Regions from separate parts of the Pantoea phytostimulans genome, predicted to be linked through region 1. Evidence: predicted binding sites of a transcription regulator. Region 1 holds the regulator's gene; each other region holds the start of a gene.
The links. The regulator PurR, encoded in region 1, represses purine synthesis genes. The targets are predictions, from matches to a motif close to CANGCAAACGTTTGCNTG.

Region 1 (3,113 bases):
AAACATTACGGTCGCCAGCGTTCATCAAAAGTTATCGCAGCCGAAACCAATGAGCTCGGTACGATTAAGATGAGTAAGGCCCATCGTCAGCGCTATCAAAAAGCGCGCGAGACAGCGATGGCAAAACTCATGGGCCAGTTGGGCAAACCTTATCAGTGGGGCGGTACTTCTCCACATACCGGGTTCGATTGCAGCGGTCTTGTATGGTATGCCTACAAAGATTTGTTGAAGTTTAAAATCCCCCGTACCGCCAATGAGATGTATCACCTGCGTGATGCTGCGCCGATCAAGCGAGAATTGCTTGAGAAAGGTGATTTAGTATTCTTTCGCATCAATGGACGCGGCACCGCCGATCACGTCGGCGTTTATTTAGGCGATGGGAAGTTTATTCAATCGCCGCGCACCGGCAAAGATATTCAGATCAGCGCATTAGGCGAAGATTACTGGCAGCGTCATTATATTGGTGCCCGACGAATGATGACGCCGAAAACCATACGATAGAATCATTAAGCATAAAAAAAGCCGGTTAAACCGGCTTTTTTTATTAATGCAAAATAGCGGTAAAGCTAAAAGCGACGATCATCAATAATGCCCCGCCAGTGGTCATCAATGCCAGTTTCATCTCGGTACTCATCATCTCTCCTTGGCCTCACAGTTTGTGTGGGTAAAGCATTTTCCCATAAGGCCCAGTAAAAATCTCGTTTTATCCGTTCAGCCTTGTTAGAATCCCGCCTTTGTTGCGCAACGCGCGCAACGTCGGTTCCGTTCGCTGTCTTCCTTTGGCTTTTTTTTCCGCACAGACGCCATATTACCGGCAAAAAAGCAGTATATTTGCGGGCAAAACCCTACGTTGACGCAAACGTTTAACATCATGCTTATCAACTAGTTAAGATAAGCTCGGGAGTCTCTTTTTCATGGCAACAATCAAAGATGTGGCGAAACGCGCGGGAGTTTCTACAACGACCGTCTCTCACGTCATTAATAAAACGCGTTTCGTGGCAGAGGAAACGCGTAATGCGGTCTGGCAAGCCATTCAGGAGCTGCATTATTCGCCGAGCGCAGTGGCGCGAAGCCTGAAGGTAAATCACACCAAAACGCTGGGATTGCTCGCCACCTCCAGCGAAGCGCCCTACTTTGCTGAAATCATTGAGGCTGTGGAAAATCACTGTTTTGACAAAGGCTACACCCTGATTTTAGGTAATGCGCATAACGATTTGCAAAAACAGCGCGCTTACCTGTCCATGATGGCGCAGAAACGCGTTGATGGCTTATTGGTGATGTGCTCCGAATATCCAGACGATCTGCTGAAGATGCTGGAAGAAAATCGCAATATTCCCATGGTGGTCATGGATTGGGGTGAATCGCGTGGCGATTTTACCGACACCGTGCTCGATAACGCCTTCCACGGCGGTTATCTTGCCGGGCGCTATTTAATCGAACGTGGACACCGCGACATTGGCGCAATTCCGGGCCAAATGGAACGCAACACGGGTGGCGGACGTCACGCAGGTTTCCTGAAGGCCATGGAAGAAGCCAATATCCAGCCTCGCGCAGAGTGGATCGTACAAGGTGACTTCGAGCCTGAGTCAGGTTATCAGGCGATGCAGCAAATCCTCTCGCAGAAACAAAGACCGACTGCCGTTTTTTGTGGTGGTGACATCATGGCGATGGGTGCCATTTGTGCCGCAGATGAAATGGGATTACGCGTCCCACAAGATATTTCCGTGATCGGTTATGACAACGTGCGCAACGCACGCTATTTCGCACCCGCATTAACTACCGTGCATCAGCCAAAAGCGGAGTTGGGGGAAAAAGCGTTGGATATGTTGTTGGATCGTATTACCAGTAAACGCGAAGAGTCTCAGACCATTGAGGTTCATCCCACACTGATTGAGCGTCGCTCAGTCGGTTATGGCCCTTTCCGCGATTACCGCCGTTAATCCTCACTTAACCATTCCTGATTAAGTGTTTGCGCATCACCTAGATAGCTGAGCAACCAACCCAGCGCCGGTGATGCGCGATCTTCCGCCCAGCTTACGCAGCAAGGACTTTCTGGAAAACTTTCCGGTAACGTGAGCTCAACCAGTTCACCTGAATCGAGTAACGGGCGAGCCAGATGCCCCGGCACCATGGCAACGCATAACCCCGCCAAAACACAATCCAACCCTGTTTGCCATTCCGGCACGACCAAACGTCGCTGATTGTCCAGCGTCCAGGTCATACGACGCGGCAGCGCCCGTGATGTATCTTCTAATACCAACGACGGCCAACTGCGCAAAGTGTCATCATCTAATGCCTCTGCCTGTGTTAAAGGATGCTCACGCATCACTACGCAGCGCCAGTTGAGCGCGCCCATATCTTTAAAGGCGAAGCGTCCGCCCACAGGAATAGCCTGGGTTGCCCCAATCGCGACGTCAACTCGCCCGTCTGCTAAGGCATCCCACACACCATTAAACACTTCGTAACTGATGATTAATTCCATGTCGGGAAAATGACGATAAAAGTCTTTCACTAACTGCCGCGTTCGTTCTGGTTTAACAATGCAGTCTACCGCGATGCTTAACTGCCCGCGCCAGCCATTTGCCAGTTGTTGACATTGACGTCGGGTTGCCAGCATTTTTTTGATAACAGTGCGTCCTTCGCGGACAAAATGTTCGCCTGCGGGGGTTAAAACCACTTCGCGATGATGACGTTCAAATAGCGGAACCGCCAACCAGGTTTCAAGCTGCCGTACCGTATAGCTGATGGCAGAAGGAACGCGGTGTAGTTCCTGTGCGGCTGCGCTAAAACTTCCACCGCGCGCTACCGCATCCACAACTTCTAATGCATATTCTGACCACATAATCTGCCTTCAAAATTTTTAACAGCCAATGGCAAATATTAACGTTTCACAGGTTTAAACGCACCTTTTACACTCTGCCGCGTTCATTCTGCAAAAATGAGAAAAAGATGTTATCGAATAAGAGCTTTATCCCTTACCTTGCGCTGCTCAGTATGCTGGGCTTTTTAGCAACAGACATGTATCTCCCCGCGTTCGGCGCCATGCAACAAACGTTTAATACGTCACCGGGTATCATCAGTGCCAGCATGAGCTTGTTCCTTGCGGGATTCGC
Region 2 (3,113 bases), 1.9 Mb from region 1:
AGCGAGAAGCTCAGCTTGCCATCCATCAGCGTGACGTTTTGACTGGATTGGCTGGCGCTCACACCGTTGTCGTTCGCCGCTTCGTCTTTTTTCTGGTCACAGGCGGCTAAGCCTAAAACCAGTAAACCCATTCCCGCATATTTCACTAGGTTACGCATCAGAATCCCTTTTATCTTTCCAGACAGCCGTTTATATACCTTACACCCTTCGCGTTGCAGGAAGGCGGCAAGCGTGTGAATCCCAGAGAGCTTACTCGGGTAAGTGACTGGGTGAACGCGCGCTGCCAACGCACCTGCAGCTTGAAGTATGACGGGTATACAACAGTAATCAGGTTGCAAACGCAACCCGATGATTGTCAGGAAATCTTAGCCTGTCGTGGCAAAAAGCTCTATTTCCGTTTAGCCGAAATTAACGTGTGCACTGTTGGCGTGCTCGGCCAGGCGTTTTAATGTGGCATTCAACAGGACACCGTAAGCGGGCAGGAAGAACACCATGCAGATCAACACTTTAAAAGTGTAATCCACTAAAGCGATCTCAACCCAATGCTGCGCCATAAACGGATCGGGACTTTGATAGAAGGCGATAGAAAAGAAGGCTAGCGTGTCGCTGATATTACCGAGGAACATCGCGCAGCCGGGCGCAATCCACCACTGTGGCAAGCGACGCAGGCGATTAAACACATGCACATCAAGGATTTGGCCCAGCGCGTAAGCCATAAAGCTGGCGCAGGCGATGCGGGCGACGAAAAGATTTACCTCTTCCAGCGCATGCCAGCCTTGCCATTCGCCTTGATAGTAGAGGCTAGAAACAGCGTAAGAGATAAACAGCGCAGGGATCATCACCGCCAAAATAATGCGGCGTGCCAGCGCCGCGCCAAAAATGCGCACGGTGAGATCGGTAGCAAGAAAGATAAATGGGAAGCTGAAAGCGCCCCATGTGGTGTGAAAGCCAAAAATGGAAACCGGCAATTGCACCAGATAATTGCTGGAGGTGATCACCAACAAATGAAACAACGACAACCAAAACAGCGCGTGCATGCGCTGACGCGATGAGAATGCGATCATAATAAGCCTTTTTAGTGTTGGGGTGAGGGAACCCATTGCAGAAGATTGCCAGCAATATCCTGCGATTAAACGGATGAAAAAGCGGCGGCATCTTACCGCGTTGTGCTATTTATGCAATGGCTAATTTTAACGCAATCGTTATCGTCTTGCGTCGGTTTATTGACGCGCTAGAATAGCCGACCCACATCAAAACTGAGTCCATTATGAGCGATGCTTTTACTTCTGCCGACCACCAGCTCGATGCGCGCGGCCTGCGCTGTCCTGAGCCGGTAATGATGGTGCGTAAAACCGTCCGCAACTTGCAGGATGGAGAAACGCTGCTGATCATTGCCGATGATCCGGCGGCGACACGTGATATTCCAGGCTTCTGCCGCTTTATGGAACATCGGCTTTTAGCCCAGCAGACGGAAACCTTGCCTTACCAGTTTCTGCTGCAAAAAGGGTTGGAAGGTTAACGGCGGCAGATGACCGCCGTCGATTTTACCGCGTTCGTGAATGCAGAAGCCGCAAGGCGTTTGCCGTGACCAGCGCGGTAGCGCCAGAATCGGCTAAAACCGCCAGCCATAATCCGGTTAATCCCATCAGCGTTGTCACCAGAAACAGCGCTTTCAGCCCCAGCGCCAGCGCGATGTTTTGGCGGATGATGCTGCGTGTTCGGCGGGCTAATGCAATCATGGGTGCCAGATTCGTTAGTTGGTTACGGGTTAATGCGGCGTCGGCAGCCTCCAGTGCGACGTCTGTGCCGCTGCCCATGGCGATGCCTAACGTTGCGGCTTTCATGGCAGGCGCATCGTTGATGCCATCGCCGACCATCGCCAATGAAGAGTATTGACTGAGCTGACGAACCGCCTCGACTTTATCGGCGGGCAGCAGGCTGGCGCGGTAATCGATGCCAAGCTGCTGAGCAATGCTCGCTGCGGCACGCGGATTGTCACCGGTTAACATCAGGCTCTTAATGCCGAGTTTTTTCAACGCGGCTATTGCTGCTATCGCATCGCTACGCAGCTGATCCTGCAACGCCAATGCACCCAACGCTTCGCCATCACGCAGCACAATCACCAGCGTCTGACCGTGCGCCTCCTGCTCGGCAATCAACGTCTGCTGCGCTGGCGTCAGTGTCGTCACGCGTGCCGGGGCAAGTAATTCTATTCGTTGGCCTGCGACCTGTGCGGCGATACCACTTCCCGCGAGTGCCTGTTGTGAGTTGGCCTGCGGAATCTGCAGATCACGTGCCTGTGCAGCCGCAATAATCGCTGTCGCCAGCGGATGCGTGGAACCTTGCTCCACGGCGGCGCTGAGTGTTAACAGCTGTGCTTCGCTGATCCCGATAAACGGTAAGATGCGCGTAACCTGCGGTTTCCCGGCGGTCAGCGTACCGGTTTTATCAAACGCCAGCATGTGTAGCGAACTCAGCCGTTCCAGCGCTGCGCCACCTTTGATCAACGCGCCCTGACGAGCGGCAGCGGCTAACCCGGAAGTAATGGCGGCGGGCGTTGAGATCACCAGCGCGCAAGGACAGCCAATCAGTAATAACGTAAGCCCTTTATAAATCCAGGGTTGCCAGTCGCCGTAGCCCAGCAGCGGCGGCAGCACCATCACCAGTAGCGATAACAACATAATGGCGGGCGTATAAATGCGGCTGAAAGAGTCGATAAAACGCTCCACGGGCGCGCGATGGCTTTCGGCTTCTTCGATCAGTTGCAGAATGCGGTCAATGGCACTTTCGCCGGGTTTCGACGTGACTTCCAGTGTCACCAGCCGATCTACGCTGATGGCACCCGCCATAATTTTTTCGCCGCTTTCGTGCGAGACCGGCAATGATTCTCCGGTTAATGCGCTTTCATCAAAGCTGGCGCTACCGCTTAACAAACGCGCATCGACCGGTAAACGCCTGCCCGCAGCAACTTCAATCACATCGCCGGGTTGCAACGCATCCAGTGCAATCTGTGAGCGCGTGCTGCCTTGAATACGCATGGCGAATTCTGGGCGCAGCGCCATCAGGCTAGTGACGCCGCTGCGCGCGCGTGAGGCAGCATAGGCTTCCAGGCG
Region 3 (3,113 bases), 1.8 Mb from region 1:
GCGAATGAAACGGCTGCCCAATTTTTTGCGCAGATGATGAATGTGGACTTCTATCGCATTGCTGGAAACGTCGTCATCCCAGTTATAGAGCTTCTCTTCTAGCTGGCTGCGCGTCAGGACGCGACTGGGATTAAGCATAAATAATTCGAGCAGTGCCAGCTCACGGCTTTTTAGTTCAATCGCTTCGCCGTCCATCATCACGCTGTGATTTCCGGGCGAGAGCACCACATTGCCGTGGCGCAGTTCGGGTTGAACCTGACCATGACGACGACGAATCAATGCCTGTAAACGTGCTGCCACCTCAGTTAGGGCAAAAGGTTTGCAAAGGTAATCATCTGCACCGAGCTGTAAACCTTCGACTCGCTGATCCAGCGCGTCGCGCGCGGTGAGAATCAGCACCGGCACATCGTGGCCCTGCTGGCGCCATTGACGCAAAATATCCAGTCCGTCACGTTCCGGCAGAGAAAGGTCGAGAATGACCGCATCCCAGGGTGCGGCGGCTAATGCCTGAAATCCTGCTTCGCCGGAGACAAACCAGTCAACGCTGAATCCTAATTTGCTCAGTCCCGCTTTGATGCCATCGCCAATTAAGCGATCGTCTTCGATTAATAAAATGCGCATCGATTCTCCCCCGATAGAAAGGGCTTTATACGAAGCACAGCCAAGCTTGTACAGCAGCTTTCACTCTATTTCGGCTATTTTTTATCCTTAAGATCCTGTTAAGAACCTTGTGCTTAACTGTATGCATCAAAACGAAATACATTCATGGACAAGAGGTGGAATGATGAAAAAGCAAGCCGCACTGTTAGCTGTTGTTATGTTGGCCTCTGCGCCGGTTTTTGCTGCTCAGCAAGGTGGATTTGTCGATCCTAATGCGCCTGCTGCCCAGGTTAAACAAGGTGGGTTTAATGCGGACAACACCAGCGTTGTCACCGTAAAACAGGCTGAAGAGATGAAAGATGACAGCTGGATCACTGTACGTGGTCAGTTGGAAAAGCAGATTGGTGACGAGGATTATCAGTTCCGTGATCAAACCGGCACCATGAAAGTCGAAATTGATCACAAGCGCTGGAATGGACAGACCATTTCGCCGAAAGACCGCGTTGAGTTGACGGGTGAGCTAGACAAAGATTTCAACAGCATTGAGCTGGACGTTAAGCAAGTGAAGAAACTGCCTTAAATCCTGCTTTCAGGACCGCTGCGGCGGTCCATTCTTTCCTTTCTCCTATCCCCTAAGACAAATTCTCTCCCGCTGAAGCGAAACGTTTCGATAGCGATCACACTTCTTTCATTTGCCGATTGAGTTGCTTTATACATTTCATACACTGCAGCCAGCGAAACGTTTCGCTGTGGAGTGAATAGATGAAAAAAGGTCGCTTGTTAAACGCTGAACTCTCTCATGTGATTGCCCGCTTGGGTCATACGGATACGCTCACCATTGCCGATGCAGGCTTGCCGATTCCGGCCGGGCCACAACGTATTGACTTGGCGCTTACGCCGGGCACGCCCGATTTTATGCAGGTGGTCAATGCTGTCACGCTGGAGATGCAGGTAGAAAGTGCCCTGATTGCGGAAGAGATTAAGCTGCACAATCCGCAGCTCCACAGCGCGCTGCTCGCTGTGCTCGAAGCCTTGCAACAGCACCAGGGGAATACCATCGCGGTACGTTACACCAGCCATGAACAGTTCAAACAACATACTCAGCGTAGTCAGGCGGTCATTCGCAGCGGAGAGTGTTCTCCGTATGCGAATGTCATCCTGAGCGCCGGTGTGACCTTCTGAGGCCGCTATGCAACCGTTACTGCAACTCATCGGGATTGAAAAATCGTTCCCTGGCGTGAAAGCGTTGAAAAGTGCTTCGCTGGCTGTTTACCCCGGACGCGTTATGGCGCTGGTGGGAGAAAACGGCGCGGGCAAATCTACCATGATGAAAGTGCTGACCGGCATCTACAGCCGTGATGCGGGATCGCTAAAGTGGCTGGGGAAAGAAACCACCTTTAGCGGACCAAAAGCTTCCCAGGAAGCGGGCATCGGTATCATTCATCAGGAACTTAACCTGATTCCTCAACTTAGCGTGGCGGAGAATATTTTCCTCGGCCGCGAATTCGTCAACCGCTTTGGTCGCATCGACTGGAAACGTATGCATGCCGAAGCGGATGCCTTACTGAATCGGCTTAACCTGCGTTTTAACAGCCACAAGCTGGTGGGCGATTTGTCGATCGGCGATCAACAAATGGTGGAGATCGCCAAAGTCATCAGCTTTGAGTCGCAGGTCATTATCATGGATGAGCCGACTGATGCGCTCACCGACACCGAAACGTTATCGCTGTTTAACGTGATTAACGAATTAAAAGCGCAGGGCTGCGGCATTGTTTATATCTCGCATCGTATGAAAGAAATTTTCGAGATATGCGATGACGTCACCGTGTTCCGCGATGGCCAGTTTATTGCCGAGCGTGCGGTAAGTGATCTTACCGAAGAGAGCCTGATCGAGATGATGGTCGGACGCAAACTGGAAGATCAATATCCTCGCCTCGATCAAGCGCTAGGCGACGTGCGTTTAAAAGTAGAAAACCTTAGCGGACCAGGGGTAAACGGCGTCAGCTTCACGCTGCGTAAAGGCGAAATCCTTGGCGTCTCCGGTTTGATGGGCGCGGGTCGAACCGAATTAATGAAAGTGCTGTACGGGGCATTGCCGCGTAGTGAAGGCAACGTGTTATTGGATGGACGCGAGGTCGTCACGCGTTCACCGCAGGATGGGTTGGCAAACGGCATCGTTTATATATCGGAAGATCGTAAACGTGACGGTTTAGTGCTGGGTATGTCAGTAAAAGAGAACATGTCTTTAACCGCGCTGCGTTATTTCAGCCGCGGCGGTGGCAGCCTGAAACATGCTGAAGAGCAACTTGCGGTAGGCGATTTTATTCGTCTGTTTAACGTCAAAACCCCGTCGATGGAGCAGCCGATTGGCCTGCTTTCTGGCGGTAATCAGCAAAAAGTGGCGATTGCGCGTGGTTTGATGACGCGGCCCCATGTGCTGATCCTTGATGAACCAACGCGCGGTGTTGATGTTGGCGCAAAAAAAGAGATTTATCAGTTAATTAACCAGTTCA
Region 4 (3,113 bases), 720 kb from region 1:
GTCGTACCAATGCAGGTGTACCAGCGGCTGCTGCAGCCAGTTGAGATTCACGGCGGTACCAATCAAGTTCACCATCACCGAAGGGGCAATCACCACCGGTTTTGGCAGCGCCAGACCCAATATCGCCCGCAGATGCAGTTCGAACTGGCTAATTGAAGCGCCATTTTGCGTCCAGTGGCCACTGTTGTGCACGCGTGGAGCCAGTTCGTTGATCAGTAAACCTTTTGGTGTGACAAAACACTCCATCGCCATCACACCAACATAGTTCAGTTCATGCATGATGGCGCTGAGCATCGCTTCAGCCTGCTGCTGCTGAGCGCTGTCTGCCTGCGGAAAAGCCACGCTGGTGCGGAGAATGCCATCCTGATGGAGATTATGAGTCAACGGATAGAACACAGTGTTGCCATCCTGACCGCGTGCGCCGACCAGTGACACCTCACCTAAAAAGTTGATGCCTTGCTCAACAATACATTCGCCGTAGCATTCGTCTGGCAACGAGTCCGTTTCATTGGCGCGCAAACGCCATTGACCACGACCATCGTAACCGCCCGTACGGCGCTTCACGATGGCCAGTTCACCCAATGCTGTAAACACCGCTGGCCATTCTTGTTTATTGGCCAGCAACTGCCAGGGTGCGGTAGCAAGATTGAGCTGGTCAAGCAGCTGCTTCTGCGTAAGGCGATCGGCCAAGCGAGGAAAGATATCGCGATTCACGAAAGCCGGATGACTCGCCAGTTCGCGCGTCAATGCCGTTTCAGGCCAGCGTTCAATCTCGGCGGTAATCACGCTTTCAGCAATCGGCAGCGCATCGGGATCAGCGTCCAAACCCACAGGATAAACGGCAATGCCCAGCGGTTCACCCGCCTGGCGCAGCATACGGCCCAGTTGACCATTTCCTAAAACACAAACCGGCTTCATGCTTCCACCCGCGGGTCCGGGTTATTCAGCACGTCGTCAGTTTGCGTTTGACGCCAGATGGCGAGGCGGGAAGCCAGCGCCGCGTCATGAATCGCCAGAATCTGTGCCGCCAGCAGCGCCGCATTGGCAGCACCCGCTTTGCCGATGGCTAAGGTGCCAACAGGAATGCCGCGTGGCATCTGCACAATGGAGTAGAGGCTGTCGACACCGCTGAGTGCTGCACTCTGCACTGGAACACCCAACACGGGCAGCAAGGTTTTAGCCGCCAGCATGCCAGGCAGATGTGCCGCGCCACCTGCACCCGCGATAATCACCTGATAGCCATTTTCAGCAGCCGTTTCGGCAAAGCTAAACAATTTATCCGGCGTGCGGTGCGCTGAAACCACTTCAACATGGAAGGGCACGTCCAGGCTGGTCAGAATTTCCTCAGCGAACTGCATGGTGGCCCAGTCACTTTTGGAACCCATAACAATAGCAATGCGAGCCGGGGCGGCGTTGGATGACATGCGGTCAACTCCTGTGAATAAACAAACAGACCTGGCCGGGCGGACAGGTTTTGAAGGGCACAGAGAATAGCATGAGAAGAGAGCAAGGAAAACGGTTGCGTCGGGCTAAAACGGGCCAATTCAGCCCGATTTTTAAAAGTTGAATTCGATCAGTTGAATACCGCTGGCGTCCAATTGGATCATTGAACCTTCGCTATGCCATGCGCCTAAAACGGCACGCTCAGCAGCTTTGCCTTGCAGCGTCAGAGAGTGAATAGCGGGGCGATGTGTATGTCCATGAATCAGCAGACGTACCTGCTGGCGTTGCATCGCGGCTTCAACAGCCTGCTGATTAACATCCATGATGGTCAACGACTTATGCTGATTAGCTTGCTTGCTGTCGGCACGCATGCGCGTTGCGATGCGTTTACGAATAAACAGTGGCAGCGCGAGAAACAGCGTTTGAATCCAGCGTTGATGCACCTTAGCGCGAAAGCGTTGATAGCCTTGATCGTCAGTACATAATGTATCGCCATGCATGATCAGTAATCGATGACCGTACAGTTCAAGAACCTGCTCTTCTGGGAGTAGCGTCATGCCGCTGTCGCGCGCAAAGCGTCGGCCAATCAGGAAATCGCGGTTACCATGAATAAAGTAAACCGGTACGGGTAGGGCGCGCAGTGCATTCGCGATTTTTTGATGCAGCGGATTGGGGTCGTCATCGCCAATCCAGGCTTCAAACAGATCGCCAAGGATATACAACGCGTCGCAATGCGGCGCTTCGCGCTGTAAAAAATGCAGAAAACCGGCGGTAATCGCCGGTTCTTCCTGGCACAGATGTAAATCTGCAATAAATAACGTGCGCGACATTACTCGCTAACGGTCACTTTCTGGATGACAACGTCATCTTTTGGCACATCCTGGTGCATGCCGCTGCGGCCCGTTGCTACCGCTTTGATTTTCTCAACCACGTCCATGCCTTCAACCACTTCAGCGAACACGCAGTAACCCCAGCCTTGCAGGCTTTCGTCACGGAAGTTCAGGAAGTCGTTGTCAGCGACGTTAATGAAGAACTGGGCAGTCGCGGAGTGTGGAGCAGAAGTACGCGCCATCGCCAGAGTACCGCGGGTGTTCTTCAGGCCGTTGTTGGCTTCGTTACGAATCTCTTCTTTCGTCGCTTTCTGCTTCATGCCCGGCTCAAAACCGCCGCCCTGAACCATGAAACCGTTAATTACGCGATGGAAAATGGTGTTGTCGTAGAAACCTTCACGGCAATAATCCAGAAAGTTCTGTACGGTTGCCGGCGCTTTGTCATCGAAGGTTTTGATCACGATATCGCCATGGTTCGTCTGGAAAGTTACCATTTTTGTTGTCCTGTAAAGGTTGTCGTCAGTCACTCAGGCCGCATCATAGAATGGCGTGCCCATTTTTCTCGACGGTTCTTATATCATAATTTGCAATGACGCGTCAGCAGGGCGGCGCAGTTGGCTTGCTTTGCATCGCACGAGCGTTAAAAATACGGCACAATGTCTAAATACCCAAAATAAGTGCCAACCGCACACGTTAATACGGAAACGTTCAATGCTTAAGATCTATAACACCCTGAGTCGACAGAAAGAGGAATTCAAACCCATCCATGCCGGTAAAATCGGTATGTATGTATGCGGCATCACGGTGTACGACCTCTGTCACATTGGTCATGGTCGGACG

Region 2: tusA (sulfurtransferase TusA) is a predicted target of PurR. The motif match lies at 1,193-1,210, and genes of this name have one in related genera.
Region 3: rbsD (D-ribose pyranase) is a predicted target of PurR. The motif match lies at 1,333-1,350, and genes of this name have one in related genera.
Region 4: purE (5-(carboxyamino)imidazole ribonucleotide mutase) is a predicted target of PurR. The motif match lies at 1,509-1,526, and genes of this name have one in related genera.

What each region holds. Positions count from the first base shown of each region.
Region 1 is NZ_CP173698.1:902,037-905,149, reverse strand. It holds gene ACF2G4_RS04345 (C40 family peptidase) at 1-501, shown strand, start outside; gene ACF2G4_RS04340 (YnhF family membrane protein) at 545-637, opposite strand; gene purR (HTH-type transcriptional repressor PurR) at 915-1,940, shown strand; gene punR (DNA-binding transcriptional activator PunR) at 1,937-2,842, opposite strand; gene punC (purine nucleoside transporter PunC) at 2,950-3,113, shown strand, end outside.
Region 2 is NZ_CP173698.1:2,800,226-2,803,338, reverse strand. It holds gene ACF2G4_RS13155 (DcrB family lipoprotein) at 1-158, opposite strand, end outside; gene ACF2G4_RS13150 (7-cyano-7-deazaguanine/7-aminomethyl-7-deazaguanine transporter) at 399-1,064, opposite strand; gene tusA (sulfurtransferase TusA) at 1,268-1,519, shown strand; gene ACF2G4_RS13140 (zinc/cadmium/mercury/lead-transporting ATPase) at 1,545-3,113, opposite strand, start outside.
Region 3 is NZ_CP173698.1:3,063,602-3,066,714, reverse strand. It holds gene qseB (quorum sensing response regulator transcription factor QseB) at 1-621, opposite strand, end outside; gene ACF2G4_RS14350 (YgiW/YdeI family stress tolerance OB fold protein) at 785-1,180, shown strand; gene rbsD (D-ribose pyranase) at 1,363-1,782, shown strand; gene rbsA (ribose ABC transporter ATP-binding protein RbsA) at 1,790-3,113, shown strand, end outside.
Region 4 is NZ_CP173698.1:185,613-188,725, forward strand. It holds gene purK (5-(carboxyamino)imidazole ribonucleotide synthase) at 1-918, opposite strand, end outside; gene purE (5-(carboxyamino)imidazole ribonucleotide mutase) at 915-1,424, opposite strand; gene lpxH (UDP-2,3-diacylglucosamine diphosphatase) at 1,557-2,273, opposite strand; gene ppiB (peptidylprolyl isomerase B) at 2,273-2,767, opposite strand; gene cysS (cysteine--tRNA ligase) at 2,985-3,113, shown strand, end outside.